DNA from 3 places in the Micromonospora sp. SCSIO 07396 genome. Region 3 is predicted to be linked to each of the others. Evidence: riboswitches for the same ligand, from Rfam matches in the RefSeq annotation. Region 3 holds a riboswitch; each other region holds the start of a gene.

Region 1 (4,628 bases), 190 kb from region 3:
TCCGTCGGCGCAGTTCGGCCGCGATAGCGCGGCCGCTGCGGCCGGTGCCGCCGAGGATCCATACGTCGGTCATGGCACAGCTCCGCCCTGGTGCGGCATCCGCCCCAGTGACGACACGCCGTGTCATCACCATACCGGCGACGACATGCGATGTCATCACGACTACACTGGGACCATGGCCAGGTGGCGACCGGATGCCCGCGAGCGGCTGCGGCAGGCGGCGCTCGAACTCTTCGCCGAGCAGGGCTTCGCCGCGACCACTGTGCCGGCGATCACCGCGCGGGCCGGCCTGACGACGCGCACGTTCTTCCGGCACTTCGCCGACAAGCGCGAGGTGCTCTTCGCGGACGAGGCCGAGATCGGTGCCTACGCCAAGCAACTCATGGCCACGGCGCCCGCAGACGAACCGCTGGCGTTCATCGTCGCGGGCCTGCGCACGCTCGCCGAGACGTATTTCGAAGGTCGCAAGGACGACCTGCGGCAGCGGCGCGCCATCGTGGCGTCCGACCCGGGGCTGCGCGAACGCGACCAGCACAAGCGCGCGATGCTGGCCCAGGTGATGCGGGACGGCTTCCGGGCCGGCGGCCTCGATCCGCTGCGGGCCGACCTGCTCGCCGAGACGGCGGGAACCCTGATGTACGTGTCCGTCGCCGCATGGCTCGACACCGACGACGGTCGCCGGCTCGCCGACATCATCGACGCCGCACTCGCGACCTTGCGGACCGAGCTGGAAGGGCTGCCCACCTCGAACGGTCAGGTCGCTACTGCCAGGCGCCGCTGCGGCAGATGAACTGGGTGGTGCCGCTGTACTGGGTGGTGCCCCCGTCGACGTAGCTGTAGCTGGCCCGCACCGGGTGGCCGAGGTTGCTGGCCGGGCAGGTGGCGAAGAGGGTCGGCCCGGCGGTCGTGAAGGTGCCGACGCTGCCGGAGTACCAGGTGATGCTCCAGGTCGTCGTGCCGGTGCTGCTGCCGTCGCAGTAGAACTGCGACGCGCCGGACTCGCAGAAGGGCGCCGGGGCGGCGGCGAGGGCCGGCGTGGCCCCGGCGGCCACGAGGCCCAGGGCGGCAAGCGCGGAGGTGGCCAGGGCCGTGACGGTGGTACGCATGGAACTCCTCCCAACGTAGCCAGGTAACGACTGAGCGCGACGTCAGCCTAACCGTTGCATCGACGTACCCGAATTAGCTGTTCGGTCAGTCGGTCGCCCGGTGCAGCCAACGGTCATGGTGCACCGCCTCGGCGAGCGGCCGGCGTCGCCGCCACCCGTGCCGCTCCAGGTCGGGCACGGCCTCCAGATGGGTGACCGGCCCGACGCAGAGCCAGGCCACCGGCCGGATGCCGGCCGGCACACCCAGTAGGTCGGCCAGGAACGACTCCCGGTAGAAGGAGACCCACCCCACGCCCAACCCCTCGGCGGTCGCGGCGAGCCAGAGGTTCTGGATGGCCAGGCAGACCGAGTAGAGGCCGGCGTCGGCGATGGCGTGCCGCCCGAGCACCGCCGGGCCCCCGCGCTGCGGGTCGTAGGTGACGACGATGGACAGCGTCGACTCCAGCACCCCGTCGATCTTGATGCGCGCGAACCGTTCGGCCGCGGCACCGTCCAGAGCGGCGGCGAACGTGGCCCGCTCGGCCTGCACGTGCCGGTAGAACCGACGACGGACGGCAGGGTCCCGCACCAGGACGAAGTCCCACGGCTGCGAGTGGCCGACGCTGGGCGCGGCGTGCGCGGCGTCGAGGATCCGGTGCAGGGTGTCGGCCGGCACCGGCTCCCCGGTGAACTCGGCCCGGACGTCCCGGCGGCGGTGGATGGCGTCGTAGAGTTCCACAGGCAGGCTCCCGCTGCGCTCGGCCCACCCCCGACGGGTGGGCGGTCGACGCGAGGCCGGTCTTCGGACTCCCGGATCAACGCCGACCCGTCCGCCTTCCCAGCCGTACGGCCAGTGGCTGCGCTCCTCGCGCCTGGACGGTCGCTCCCCGGTCACCGCGGCGGGCCCGTGCCGGATTCACACCGGCTTCCCGATTCTCCCCGCAGTTGCGGGGCACCTCGCACGATCATGCCGCCGCCGATGCTATCGGTGGATCACGTACGGGTGGCGGTGGTGCGGCCACGGTTCCCGGTCGGGTAGTGCCTGCGCAGGTCGGAGGTCGTCATCCGGTCGAGCATCCGGTCGGGAAGGACGCGGGAGGCCCGGATGAGGAGGGCAGCCGTCGCGCCGATGGTGTAGCGGGTGCGGGGCCTGCGGTCGGTCACCGCCGCGGCGATCCTCTTCGCGGCGACGGCGGAGGTCACCCCGGCCCTGGTGAACGCCGCCACGTGGGAGGGGATCGCCTGCATCAGGGCACCGTAGCGCTCGTTCTGCTCCGGGGTCATCGTCTCGTCGAGACGGCCGAGGGCGGCGAGGCCGACGCGGGACATCTCGGTTTTGACGCCGCCCGGTTCGACCACCACCACCTGCACGCCGTACGAGGCCAGTTCGTTGCGCAGCGCGTCGCTCATCGCCTCCATGGCGAACTTGCTGGCGGCGTACGGACCGTAGCCGGCCATGGAGACCCTGCCGTTGAGGGAGCTGATGTTGACGACGCGCCCCTTGCCGCGCAGCAGCGCGGGGAGCAGGGCCTGGGTGACCGCGACGTGACCGAAGAGGTTCACCTCGAAGATGCGCCGCCACTCGTGCAGCGGCACCACCTCGACCGGGCCGGCACCGGGGACGCCGGCGTTGTTGACCAGCGCCCGCAGCGGCAGCGGATCCCGCCCGACGCGTGCGGCGAGCGCGGCGACGTGGTCGGGGTCGGTGATGTCGAGGATCACCGGCTCGATGCGGTCGGTCCGCAGGGGCGTGGCGTCGCCCTCGCGCCGCACGCCGGCGAGGACGTGGAAACCACGCCGGGCCAGTTCCCGCGCGGTGGCCGCACCCATGCCGGTCGACGCGCCGGTCACGACCACGAGTTCCCGACTTTCAGTTGACGTTGTCATCTCTCAAGTCTGCACCAATCAGATGACAACGTCAACCGAGTGAAGTGACTTAGTCATCACCGGCGGACTAGCATCGTCCGCGTGACCAGCCGCGCCGAATCAGCCGCCGCCACCCGCCGCGCCCTGCTCGAAGCGGCCGCCGAGCTGCTCGACTCCGGTGGCCTCGACGCAGTGACGTTGCGCGCGGTGGGAGCACGCGCCGGAGTGACGCGCGGAGCGCCCTACCGGCACTTCCCCGACAAGGAAAGCCTGCTGATCGCCGTCGGGACCCGGGCCTGGGACACGCTCGGGGACCGCATGCAGACCCTTCGCGCGACACCTGGCCTGTCGGCCGCCGAAAAGCTCCGCGGCGGCCTCCTCGCACTCGTCGACGTCGGCCGCCGTCAACCGCACCTCTACAAGCTCATGTTCAGCAACCCGCCCGGCGACCCCACCGCACTCGCCCGGGCCGCCCAGCGGAGCCAGACCGAGTTCCTGGCCGTCGTCGCCGAACTGGTGGGCGAGCAGGACGCCCGCCGGTACGCGGCCCTGCTCATCAGCAGCGCCAACGGAATCGCCGGCCTACAGGCCAGTGGCCAGCTCGCCGACCCGAAGTGGGGAGGCGTCAGCGCCGAAGACCTCACCGACACCCTCGTCGACATGGTCGCCGTCAGGAACCGGCACACCTGACCGGCGGGCAGCGGACTCGACGGCCGGTGGGGACCGGTCGGCACGTGGGCTCGGCAGCACCGGGTCCGGCAGTCTGACGGTAGTCGGCGGGCCGAGGACGGCACGGGGCCGACGAGCCGGCCGGTGGCCCGTGGGTAGGTCCGGGCAGGGCCGACCCGGGAGCCGGCCCTGCCCGACGTCGTCCGTCAGCGGGCGGGAAACCTCTCGTCGAGGGCGAGGTTGAGTTCCAGCACGTTCACGCCGGGCTCGCCCATGAAGCCGAGCGACCGGCCGGTGGTGTGCTTCGCCACCAGCGCCCGGACCGCTGCGGGGTCCGCGGCGCGCTCGCGCGCGACCCGGGCCACCTGGATCCGGGCGTACGCCGGGGAGATGTGCGGGTCGAGGCCGCTGCCGCTGGCGGTGACGGCGTCGGCCGGCACCGCGGGTGTCGCCGGAGCGTCACCCCGCACCGGCACGATCAGCCCGCCGGCGGCCACGTAGTCCTCGTCCGGCCTGGCCAGTTCGACAGGCACGCCCTGCCAGGAGCTGACGAACGGCGTGGCCGGGGCGACCTGGTTGACGCTGACCACGCGGATGACCGGGCCGGTGAGCCCGTCGGCGCGGAACACGGCAAGCACCGCGCCGACCCCGTCCGGTGTGCAGTACGGGCGTCGTCCGTCCACCCCGTCCAGTGCACCCACCGCCCTGGAGCGGGCGCAGACCTGGGTGAGCAGGCTCTCGGAGGCTGCCTCCGGGTCGGTCGAGAGGGTGTCGACGACGCTTTCCGGGCCAAGGTTGCCGGCCGCCGTGGAGGTCGGGTCGTAGCCGTCGCCAGCGGCGGACGGGCGGGACTGGAAATAGCGCGGGACGGGGTTGCCGTCCCCGTCGGTGAACGACTGCCCGATCAGCGCGCTGCCGACGGTCTTGCCGTCCACGGTGATCAGGGAGCCGTCCGCCGTGCCGGACAGGCCGGGAAGCTGCCCGGCCGCGACCAGGGCGAGCGGATAG
Region 2 (4,628 bases), 1.3 Mb from region 3:
CGGCTGCTGGTGCACCCGGTGGCGGCGCGCAAGGGCCGCCGGCTGTTCGACGACGGGGGTACCCCGTACCACCTGCGGGTGACCACGACCGAGGTGTACCCGACCGGGGTGATCCGGGTGATCTACGCGCCGACCGACGCCCCGGCGGCGGCCGGCTACGACGAGGCCAAGGAGCAGCTGGCCGCCGGGGAGTAGCCCGCAGCCGTCGCGTCGGGCCGGGCGGTGGGCGTACCCGGGTCAGCCGGTGGCATCGGGCGGGTGCGGGCCCAACTCGGCGGCGGTGACGGCACCTCGCGCCCGCAGCCAGCCGACCAGTTCGGTGGCACCGCGCCGGACGGCCGCGTCCAGGGCGGTGCGGTGCTCCCACGGCGGCACCCGGTTGAGCCGCGCGCCGCGTGTCCACAGGTACCCGGCGCAGGACTGCCGCCCGCCGTGGCAGGCACCCCAGAACGCCCAGTCGATCTCGTCGGTCGACGGCGGGGTGTCACCGGTGCAGGCCCGCTCCACCCGGTCGTGCAGGCCGAGCGTCGCCGCGTCGACGAGGGTGGTGCGGGCGCCCCGGACGACCAGCCGGAACGCCGCCCGCCACTGGGCGAAGGCCCGCGCGTTGGCCAGCGGCGTGCCGTCGGCGATCACGCTCCCGGGAGCTTCGATGTCGGCGCCGGCGTCCAGCAGGGCGTCGACGACGTCCACGTCGTCGCAGCTGGCCGCCCAGTGCAGCGGTGTCTCCCGGTGCGGACCGGCGAACCGGGCGTCGACGTCGGCACCGGCGGCGACCAGCGCGGCGACGGTGTCGGCACCACGCGGGAACCGGCCCGGCCAGTCGGTGACCACGTGCAGCAGGGTGCGGACCCCGCCGACCCGGTCGACGATGTGCCCGGCGGCCAACCCCGGGTGCGTGCTGAGCAGCGACCGCAGCCGGGCGAGGTCACCGTCGCGGATCGCCCCGGTCACCGCGACCGCCAACGGATCGTCGGCGGCGAGCAGCGACGGATCACCGGTCATCTGCGCGACCCTACCCGCAGCCGGTTGCCGTGCCCCGCCGCCCGGGTAGGTCGGGGCCAGGACCGAGTCTCACCGCCACCGGCCCGCACCGCCACCTTGTTCGCCGGAGGCGGACCGGCCGGTCATGGTGCATGTCGGTCTCCGGGCCCGGCCGGCGCGGTGAACCGGAGCTGCCACCGCTGGCCGTACCGGCTGAGGCGCACCACCGCCAGGGGGGCGACGTCCAGCCGGGGCAGGGCGGCCATCGGCAGGCCGAGCGCGTGCACGATCGCCACGCGGATCACCATCGGATGGGTCACCGCGACGATCCGCCGGCCCGGCCCGAGCCGGTCGTCGAGCCAGCCGGCGACCCGCTCGCGCAGCGCGACGAGGGACTCCCCGCCGTGCGGCGTCGCCCCGGGCGTCTCCCACCACTGGCGCAGCGCCCCGGGCTCGCGCGCCCCGACGTCGGCCAGGCTGCGCCCGGCCCAGCCGGCGTAGTCGCAGTCGGCCAGCGCGGCCTCGACGGTGGGCCGTAACCCCAGGGCGTACGCGGTCTGCACCGCTGCGGTCGCCGGGCTGGTCAGACAGGTGTCCACGGTGCCCAGTGGCCCGGTCCGGCCGTGACCGGCCAGGGCGAGGGCGGCCTGTCGACCGCCCTCGTCCAGGTCGTCGTCGCCCGCGCCGAACACCGCCCGCCGCAGCGCGCCGGTGTGGGCGTGGGCGACCAGCCGCAGGCTGGTCGAGGTCACGGGCGGGCCGGCGTGCCCTGACCGGTCAGCGGCGCACGGGCCCGGTCGCCGGGGCGCGGCCCTGCGGTGCGTCGGCTCATCAGGGCGCTGAACAACAGACCGAGGGCGGTCCACAGCACCACCTGGGTGCCGAGCGAGGCCAGCCGGAAATTCCACAGCAGGGCTGCCGGGAAGTCCTCCGGGACCTCCTGGAACGACGGCAGGACGACGTACCCGACGCCGGCGACCAGGACGAACCCGCCGAGGGCCGCGCCGCACCGTTGCCAGGGCGGCGCGTCGGCGCGGACCGACCGGTAGCCCAGGGTGCCCGCCCAGACGGCCACCAGGCCGAGCACCACCAACGCCAGGTAGGCGGCGGTGCGCTGGTCGATGGTGTCGGGGTTGCCCACCGCCGGGGGATTGGCCGGGTACTTCCCGAACGGCACGAGCACTACGCCGAGCAGGGCACCGCCCGCCAGCAGCAACGCCGACCGGCCGTCGTCGGCGGCCGGGAACCGTCGGCGCAGCAGCACGTACGCGGTCGCGAGCAGGCCACCCATCGCCGTCCCGAACAGGCCGGTGGCCAGGAACAGGCCGAACCGCTGCCCGTCCCGGCCGACCAGGTCCTCGGCGTGGTGGTCGTCGGCCACCGGCCCGGTGTGGGTGGCGGCCTCCTCGATCGCGATGGCCGCGTCGATGCGCGGCTCACCGGCGAGGTAGCCGAAACCGCCCGCGAGTAGACCGGCGACGAGGCCGGCGAGGAGCCCGCGGAGCAGGACGGTGACGAAGGTGGGTGGGTTGTGGGCAGCGGTCAGTGGCACGGGACACCGAGCAGGTGCCGGCCGTCGTGCATCAGTTCGTGCAGGAACATGCCGCTGCGCGAGACCGCACCCTGGTCGAACGCGACCAGGTAGGTGAGCAGCAGGAGTACGCCGACGACGGCCAGGGCCGTCCACCACAGACGGGTGGACCCGACGGGGTGCACCAGCGGCTGGGCAGGAGTGGGACTCGACATGGGATTCGAACCTTCCCGGGGATGACGCGTCCCCATCGCAAGGCTGCGGACGACCGAGCGTCCTGGCTCACGGACCCGTCGACGACGGAACCGCTCACAGTGGCGCGACCGCGCCGGATTCCCACCGGCTTACCTCGCGACGCCGCAGATAGTGGGTCGACCGTAACGGCGCGACCCCCGACCGGTCAATCGTCGCCCGGGGAATGTGACGTGCCGGCCGGGGGCGGCACGTCATCCGCCGGCCGGTGCGGGGGCGGCGTCGCGGCGACGTCGGGCCGCCACGCCCAGGGCGACGTCGACGACGAGGAAGGCGAGCAGGCTCAGCCCGAGCAGGGGCAAGGCCCAGCCGATCGCCGCCACCACCGGTACGCCGACGGGCACCGCCCACCACGGCAGGCCCCGCACACCACCCCGGGGTGGCGGAGTGCCGGTGCGGGCCCGGCGGTCCGCCCGGGTGGGCCGGCGCTGCCACCACATCCGGTAGCCCCAGACGACGACGCAGAGCAGCCCGAGGGCCAGCGCGGCGAGCAGGATCTGGTTGACCGGGCCGAGGAGCACCCCCATGTGGGCCTGGATGCCGAGTCCACTGAGCTGGGCCAGCAGCGGCCAGTCGGCGAAGTCGCTGCGGGCGGTGACCGTCCCCGTCGTGGGGTCGACGGCGACCCGGTCCTTGGCCACCGGCCAGGTGTTGTCGACCTGGGTGACCGTCCAGGCCGAGCCCGGCTCGCCGGGGGCGATCTCGACCGGGCCGGCCAGCCCGGCCGTCCGGGCGGCGGTCAGCACCCGGTCGAAGGCGGCCGACTCGACCACCCCGCCGGCCCCGGCGGCACCGTGGTGGCCGCCACCGGGGTCGGCCGGAGCCGGTCCGGCGGCGAGGGCGGTGGAGAGTTGCGGGGCGCGGGCGTCGAGGGCGTCGAGACCGGCGCCGAAGTTCGCCCCGGCGTACCGGGACCAGGTCAACCCGGTGGCCGCGAGGAACAGCAGGCCGACGGTGAGCCAGATCCCGGTGGTGGCGTGCCAGCTGCGGGTCCGGCGCACCCCGCGGGCGGCGGTCAGGTCCGGTACGAGCAGGTGCCGCGCGGTGGACCGGGAGGCGCGGCGGCGACGCCACCACAGCACCACCCCGCCGAGCGCGAGCACCCACAGCCAGCTCGCGGCGAGCTCCGAGTAGTGCCGGCCGACCGCGCCCAGGTGCAGGTTGCGGTGCAGGTCGTCCAGCCAGGTGGTGGCCGGTGTGGACCCGAACCAGGTGGTGAGCTGCCCCTGCACCCGGCCGGTGTACGGGTCGACGTACACGGTGTGCTGCTTGTCCGCCAGCTCCGGCACCGTGAACACCACCCTCGTGGTCCGGTCGCCGGTGCCGGGCTGCACCGCGCTGACGCTGCCCTCCGGATGGGCGTTGCGGGCCGCCCCGACCTGGTCGGCCACCGGCACCGGGCGCTCACCCACCTGCGTCACGGTCAACACCTCGCCGTAGAGCGCCGCGTCCACCTGCGGGGCCACCGTGTAGGCGAGCCCGGTCAACGCGGCGACCACCAGGAACGGCGCGACCAGGATGCCGGCGTAGAAGTGCAGCCGCAGCAGCAGCGCGCCGAACGGGGAGCCACCCCGGGCCGGCCGGGCGGGTGGGGCGGGTTCCGGCCTCGGCGGGTCGGACAACTCAGTGACAGACATATCCATCCGATCGAATGTGTTGGATGTATTCGATGGTCGCCCCGTGCCTGCGGGTCAGCCGATTCCCTGCGATCGGCCCCGCCTGGTGAGGTAGTCGCAGCGGACGTCCCCGCGGTTCCCGGCACATGTCCGGACGGGCCGGCGGCGTCACGGGTCCACAAGGGACGACCGTCTGCCGGCACGGGTCTGCCGACCGCGACCGCCTGCGGCCCAGCGGCGGCGGG
Region 3 (4,628 bases):
CGGTCCAGTTCGATGCCGAAGACGGTGGTGGCGAGCTTGGATCGGCCGTACGCGGTGGAACCCCGGTAGCCACGCTCGACCATCAGATCGGTGAAGTCCAGGTGTGCGTTGCGGTGGGTGATCGAGCTGAGGCTGACCACCCGGGCCGCCCGCGCGGCGGCCAGGTTGCCCAGCAGCAGGCCGGTCAGCGCGAAGTGCCCCAGCAGGTTGGTGGCCAGATGCAGCTCGTGGCCGTCGACGGTGGTGCGGCGCGGGCCGAGCAGCACCGCACCGGCGTTGTTGACCAGCAGGTCGATCCTCGGATGGTCGGCGGCCAGGGCCGCCGCGAACTCCCGTACCGAGGCCAGCGAGGCGAGGTCCAGCTCGCGTACCTCGACGTCGCCGCCCATGCTGCGGGCGGCCCGCCGGCCGGCGGCGGTGTCGCGGACGGCGAGCACGACCTGCGCGCCCCGGTGGGCCAGCGCGGTGGCGGTGACCAGACCGAGGCCCGAGTTCGCGCCGGTCACCACGACGGTGCGGCCACGCTGGTCGGGAATGTGGTCGGCGGTCCAGGTCATCTGCTGCTCCTGAGCGGTCGGGGGTGGGAGCACCGACGCTACGGACCGGCCGGGCGGACTCCGTCGTAGCCGGTTGCCTAGGTCCCGCAGACCTACCCGCGCCGGTCCGGGCCGCGTCACACTGGCGACATGACCCATCCGTACGCCCGTGAACTCGGTGACTTCCTGCGCGCCCGGCGCGGCCGGCTGCACCCCCGGGACGTCGGCCTGGAGCCGGGCGGCCGACGCCGGGTCACCGGGCTGCGCCGCGAGGAACTGGCGCTGCTGGCCGGGTTGAGCACCGACTACTACCAGCGGATGGAACAGGGCCGGGAGGTTCGCCCGTCCGACGACGTGCTGGACGGGCTCGCCGCCGCGCTCGGCCTCGACGACGACGAACGCCGGCACCTGTTCACCCTGGCCCGCGCCGCCCGCCGGCCGGTGCCCGCCCGGGTCGACCACGGCCCGGAGCGGGTGCCGGAGAGCACCAGGCGGTTGCTGCGCGTGATGGACACCCCGGCGGTGGTACTCGGCCGTCACCTGGACCTGCTCGCCTGGAACGCGTGGGCGGTGGCGCTGCTCGGTGACCCGGCGGACCACCCGCCGGACCGGCTCAACATGCTGCTGCTGATGTTCGACGAGGCGGCGGCCCCGGTGCGGCGCTGCGCGGCCTGGGAGCAGCAGGCCATGGACTACATCGGCATGATGCGCGCCGCCGTCGCCACGGACCCCACCCATCCCCGGGCCACCGCCGTCGTCGGTGAGCTGAGCATCCGCAGCGCCGAGTTCCGGCGGCTGTGGTCCCGGCACGACGTGCGCGGTTCGGTCAGCGGCACCAAGACCTTCCAGGTCCCCGAGGTCGGCGACATCGTCCTGGACTGGGACACCTACCCGCTGCCCGGCAACCCCGGCCCGGTCATGCTGGTCTTCACCGCCGAGCCGGGCAGCGCCGACGCCGACGCGCTGCGGCTGCTGGCGTCACTGCGGGCCACCGGCCGCTCGGGTGAGAGTTATCTGACACGCCGACGCGACATCTAGTGTTGCCTCTCCCCCATCTACGCCATATATGGTGTGCCACGCAGCTGGTTCGGCCGGGCCCGGTGGTCCGGTCGAGGCAACAGGGAACCCGGTGGGAATCCGGGACTGCCCCGCAGCGGTAAGTGGGAACGACCGCCGTCATCGAGCACTGGACCGCGAGGTCTGGGAAGCGACGGCCAGTAGGCGACCGACCCCGGTCACGCCCGCGAGTCCGAAGACCTGCCAGTGCGCCGTGCGCTGCTGCGCGCGGCGGTCGGAGGTCGCGCGGGACGACCGACGCCAGCACCCGGGCCGGCCGTCGCGCCGCGCCCGTTGGCGTTCTCCCGCGTCCCGATGGCCATCGGTGACAGCGAGGAGAGGTCATGACGAGCACAGCGCAGAGCCCACCGTCCGACGTCGACGGCGCGCAGCCACGCCGGCCCGCGATGCGGGTCCGCAAGCGCGACGGCGACACCGAACCGGTGGACGTCAACCGGATCGTCACGGCCGTCGCCAGGTGGGCCACCGACCTGGACGAGGTCGACCCGCTGCGGGTGGCCACCCGGACGATCAGTGGCCTCTACGACGGGGCGACAACGGCCGAGCTGGACAAACTGTCGATCCAGACGGCGGCCGAGCTGATCGGCACGGAACCGCAGTACTCCCGGCTGGCGGCCCGGCTGCTGGCCGCCTACGTGGACGAGGAGGTCCGCGGGCAGGAGGTGACCTCCTTCAGCGAGTCCATCCGGTACGCCCACGGCCTCGGCCTGATCGCCGACGACACCGCCGCGTTCGTGGCCCGGCACGCCAGTCAACTCGACGACGCCGTCGACCCGGCCGGTGACCTGCGGTTCGAGTACTTCGGACTGCGTACGGTGGCCGACCGCTACCTGCTGCGGCACCCGCGGTCACGGCTGGTGGTGGAGACCCCGCAGTACTGGCTGCTGCGGGTGGCCTGCGGGCTGTCCGGCACGCCCGACGAGGCGGTCGGGTTCTACCGGCTGATGTCGTCGCTGGCCTACCTGCCGAGTTCCCCGACGTTGTTCAACTCGGGCACCCGGCACACCCAGATGTCGTCGTGTTTCCTGGTCGACTCGCCGCGCGACGAACTGGACTCGATCTACGAGCGCTACCACCAGGTGGCGAAGCTGTCGAAGTTCTCCGGCGGCATCGGCATCTCCTTCACGCGGGTACGTGGCCGGGGGGCGCTGATCCGAGGCACCAACGGCCGGTCCAACGGGATCGTGCCGTTCCTCAAAACCCTCGACGCCGGGGTCGCGGCGGTCAACCAGGGCGGCCGGCGCAAGGGGGCGGCCTGCGTCTATCTGGAACCGTGGCACCCGGACGTCGAGGAGTTCCTGGAGCTGCGGGACAACACCGGTGAGGAGGCCCGGCGCACCCACAACCTCAACCTGGCCAACTGGATCCCCGACGAGTTCATGCGCCGGGTCGAGGCCGACGGCGACTGGTCGCTGATCGACCCGTCGGATGCCCCGGAGCTGCCCGACCTGTACGGCGAGGAGTTCGACGCCGCGTACCGGGTCGCCGAGAAGAAGGCGGTCCGCACGGTCAAGGCCCGGGACCTGTACGGGCGGATGATGCGCACCCTGGCGCAGACCGGCAACGGGTGGATGACGTTCAAGGACCGGTCGAACCGGTTGTCCAACCAGACCGGCGTGCCGGGCAACACGATCCACCTGTCCAACCTGTGCACCGAGATCCTGGAGGTCAACAGCGACACCGAGACGGCGGTGTGCAACCTGGGGTCGGTCAACCTCGGCGCGCACCTCACCGGCGACGGTGTCGACTGGGAGAAGCTGCGCGCCACGGTCCGCACGGCGGTGGTGTTCCTGGACCGGGTGATCGACATCAACTACTACCCGGCCGAACAGGCGGCGGCGTCGAACCCGCGCTGGCGGCCCGTCGGGCTGGGGCTGATGGGTTTGCAGGACGCGTTGTTCGCGCTGCGCCTGCCGTTCGACTCGGCCGGGGCCCGGGAGTTGTCCACCCGGGTCCAGGAGGAGATCTTCCTGACCGCCCTGGAGACGTCGACCGGTCTGGCCGAACGGTTCGGCGCGCACCCGGCGTACCCGCAGACCCGGGCGGCCCGGGGCGACCTGCACCCGGACCTGTGGGGGGTGGAGCCCACCCAGACCGCGCGCTGGGCGGCGTTGCGCACCCGGATCGCGGCGCACGGCCTGCGCAACTCGCTGCTGGTGGCGATCGCCCCGACCGCCACGATCGCGTCGATCGCCGGCTGCTACGAGTGCATCGAGCCACAGGTGTCCAACCTGTTCAAGCGGGAGACCATGTCCGGGGAGTTCCTCCAGATCAACACCTATCTGGTACGCGAGCTGAAGGCACGCGGCCTGTGGACGCCGGAGATCCGCGACCAGATCAAGCGGGCCGAGGGGTCGGTGCAGGGGATCGTCGACCTGCCCGCCGAGGTGCGGGAGCTGTTCCGTACCGCGTGGGAGCTGCCGCAGCGGGCGCTGATCGACCTGGCCGCCGCGCGGGCACCCTACATCGACCAGTCGCAGTCGCTGAATCTGTTCCTCAGCGCGCCGACCATCGGCAAGTTGTCCTCGATGTACCTGCACGCCTGGAAGTCCGGGCTGAAGACCACATACTACCTGCGGTCGCGTCCGGCGACCCGGATCCAGCAGGCCACCGTCACCGTCGCCCCGGTCGTCGCGGCCGACGCCGAGGCGCTGGCCTGTTCCCTGGAGAACCCCGAGAGCTGCGAGGCGTGCCAGTGACCACCGTCGACGAAACCCGCACCGGCGGGCGGCACCTGCTGCTCGACCCCGGCATGGACCTCACCCTGCGGCCGATGCGCTACCCGCACTTCTTCGACCGGTTCAAGGACGCCATCCGCAACACCTGGACGGTGGAGGAGGTCGACCTGCACTCCGACCTGGCCGACCTGGAACGGCTGTCGCCCGCCGAGCGGCACCTGGTGTCCCGGCTGGTGGCGTTCTTCGCCACCGGTGACACGATCGTCGCCAACAACCTGGTGCTCAACCTCTACCAGCACGTCAACTCTCCCGAAGGCCGGCTCTACCTGTCCCGGCA

Evidence for each region. A riboswitch is a leader RNA that binds a small molecule or an ion and turns the genes downstream of it on or off. The one in region 3 is predicted to bind cobalamin.
Region 1: another riboswitch for cobalamin. It lies ahead of bluB (5,6-dimethylbenzimidazole synthase); the one in region 3 lies ahead of ACWCHM_RS07950 (ribonucleoside-diphosphate reductase subunit alpha).
Region 2: another riboswitch for cobalamin. It lies ahead of ACWCHM_RS13535 (CbtB domain-containing protein); the one in region 3 lies ahead of ACWCHM_RS07950 (ribonucleoside-diphosphate reductase subunit alpha).

The regions. Positions count from the first base shown of each region.
Region 1 covers NZ_CM132210.1:1,632,673-1,637,300, reverse strand. The annotation lists gene ACWCHM_RS07295 (hypothetical protein) at 1-73, opposite strand, end outside; gene ACWCHM_RS07290 (TetR/AcrR family transcriptional regulator) at 176-790, shown strand; gene ACWCHM_RS07285 (hypothetical protein) at 762-1,106, opposite strand; gene bluB (5,6-dimethylbenzimidazole synthase) at 1,192-1,824, opposite strand; cobalamin riboswitch at 1,862-2,060, opposite strand; gene ACWCHM_RS07275 (SDR family NAD(P)-dependent oxidoreductase) at 2,079-2,972, opposite strand; gene ACWCHM_RS07270 (TetR/AcrR family transcriptional regulator) at 3,054-3,641, shown strand; gene ACWCHM_RS07265 (potassium-transporting ATPase subunit C) at 3,827-4,628, opposite strand, start outside.
Region 2 covers NZ_CM132210.1:3,167,218-3,171,845, reverse strand. The annotation lists gene ACWCHM_RS13555 (dihydrofolate reductase family protein) at 1-195, shown strand, start outside; gene ACWCHM_RS13550 (ankyrin repeat domain-containing protein) at 238-1,005, opposite strand; gene ACWCHM_RS13545 (histidine phosphatase family protein) at 1,128-1,736, opposite strand; gene ACWCHM_RS13540 (CbtA family protein) at 1,733-2,536, opposite strand; gene ACWCHM_RS13535 (CbtB domain-containing protein) at 2,527-2,730, opposite strand; cobalamin riboswitch at 2,765-2,906, opposite strand; gene ACWCHM_RS13530 (PepSY-associated TM helix domain-containing protein) at 2,962-4,404, opposite strand.
Region 3 covers NZ_CM132210.1:1,826,833-1,831,460, reverse strand. The annotation lists gene ACWCHM_RS07960 (oxidoreductase) at 1-557, opposite strand, end outside; gene ACWCHM_RS07955 (helix-turn-helix transcriptional regulator) at 687-1,574, shown strand; cobalamin riboswitch at 1,602-1,815, shown strand; gene ACWCHM_RS07950 (ribonucleoside-diphosphate reductase subunit alpha) at 1,937-4,312, shown strand; gene ACWCHM_RS07945 (ribonucleotide-diphosphate reductase subunit beta) at 4,366-4,628, shown strand, end outside.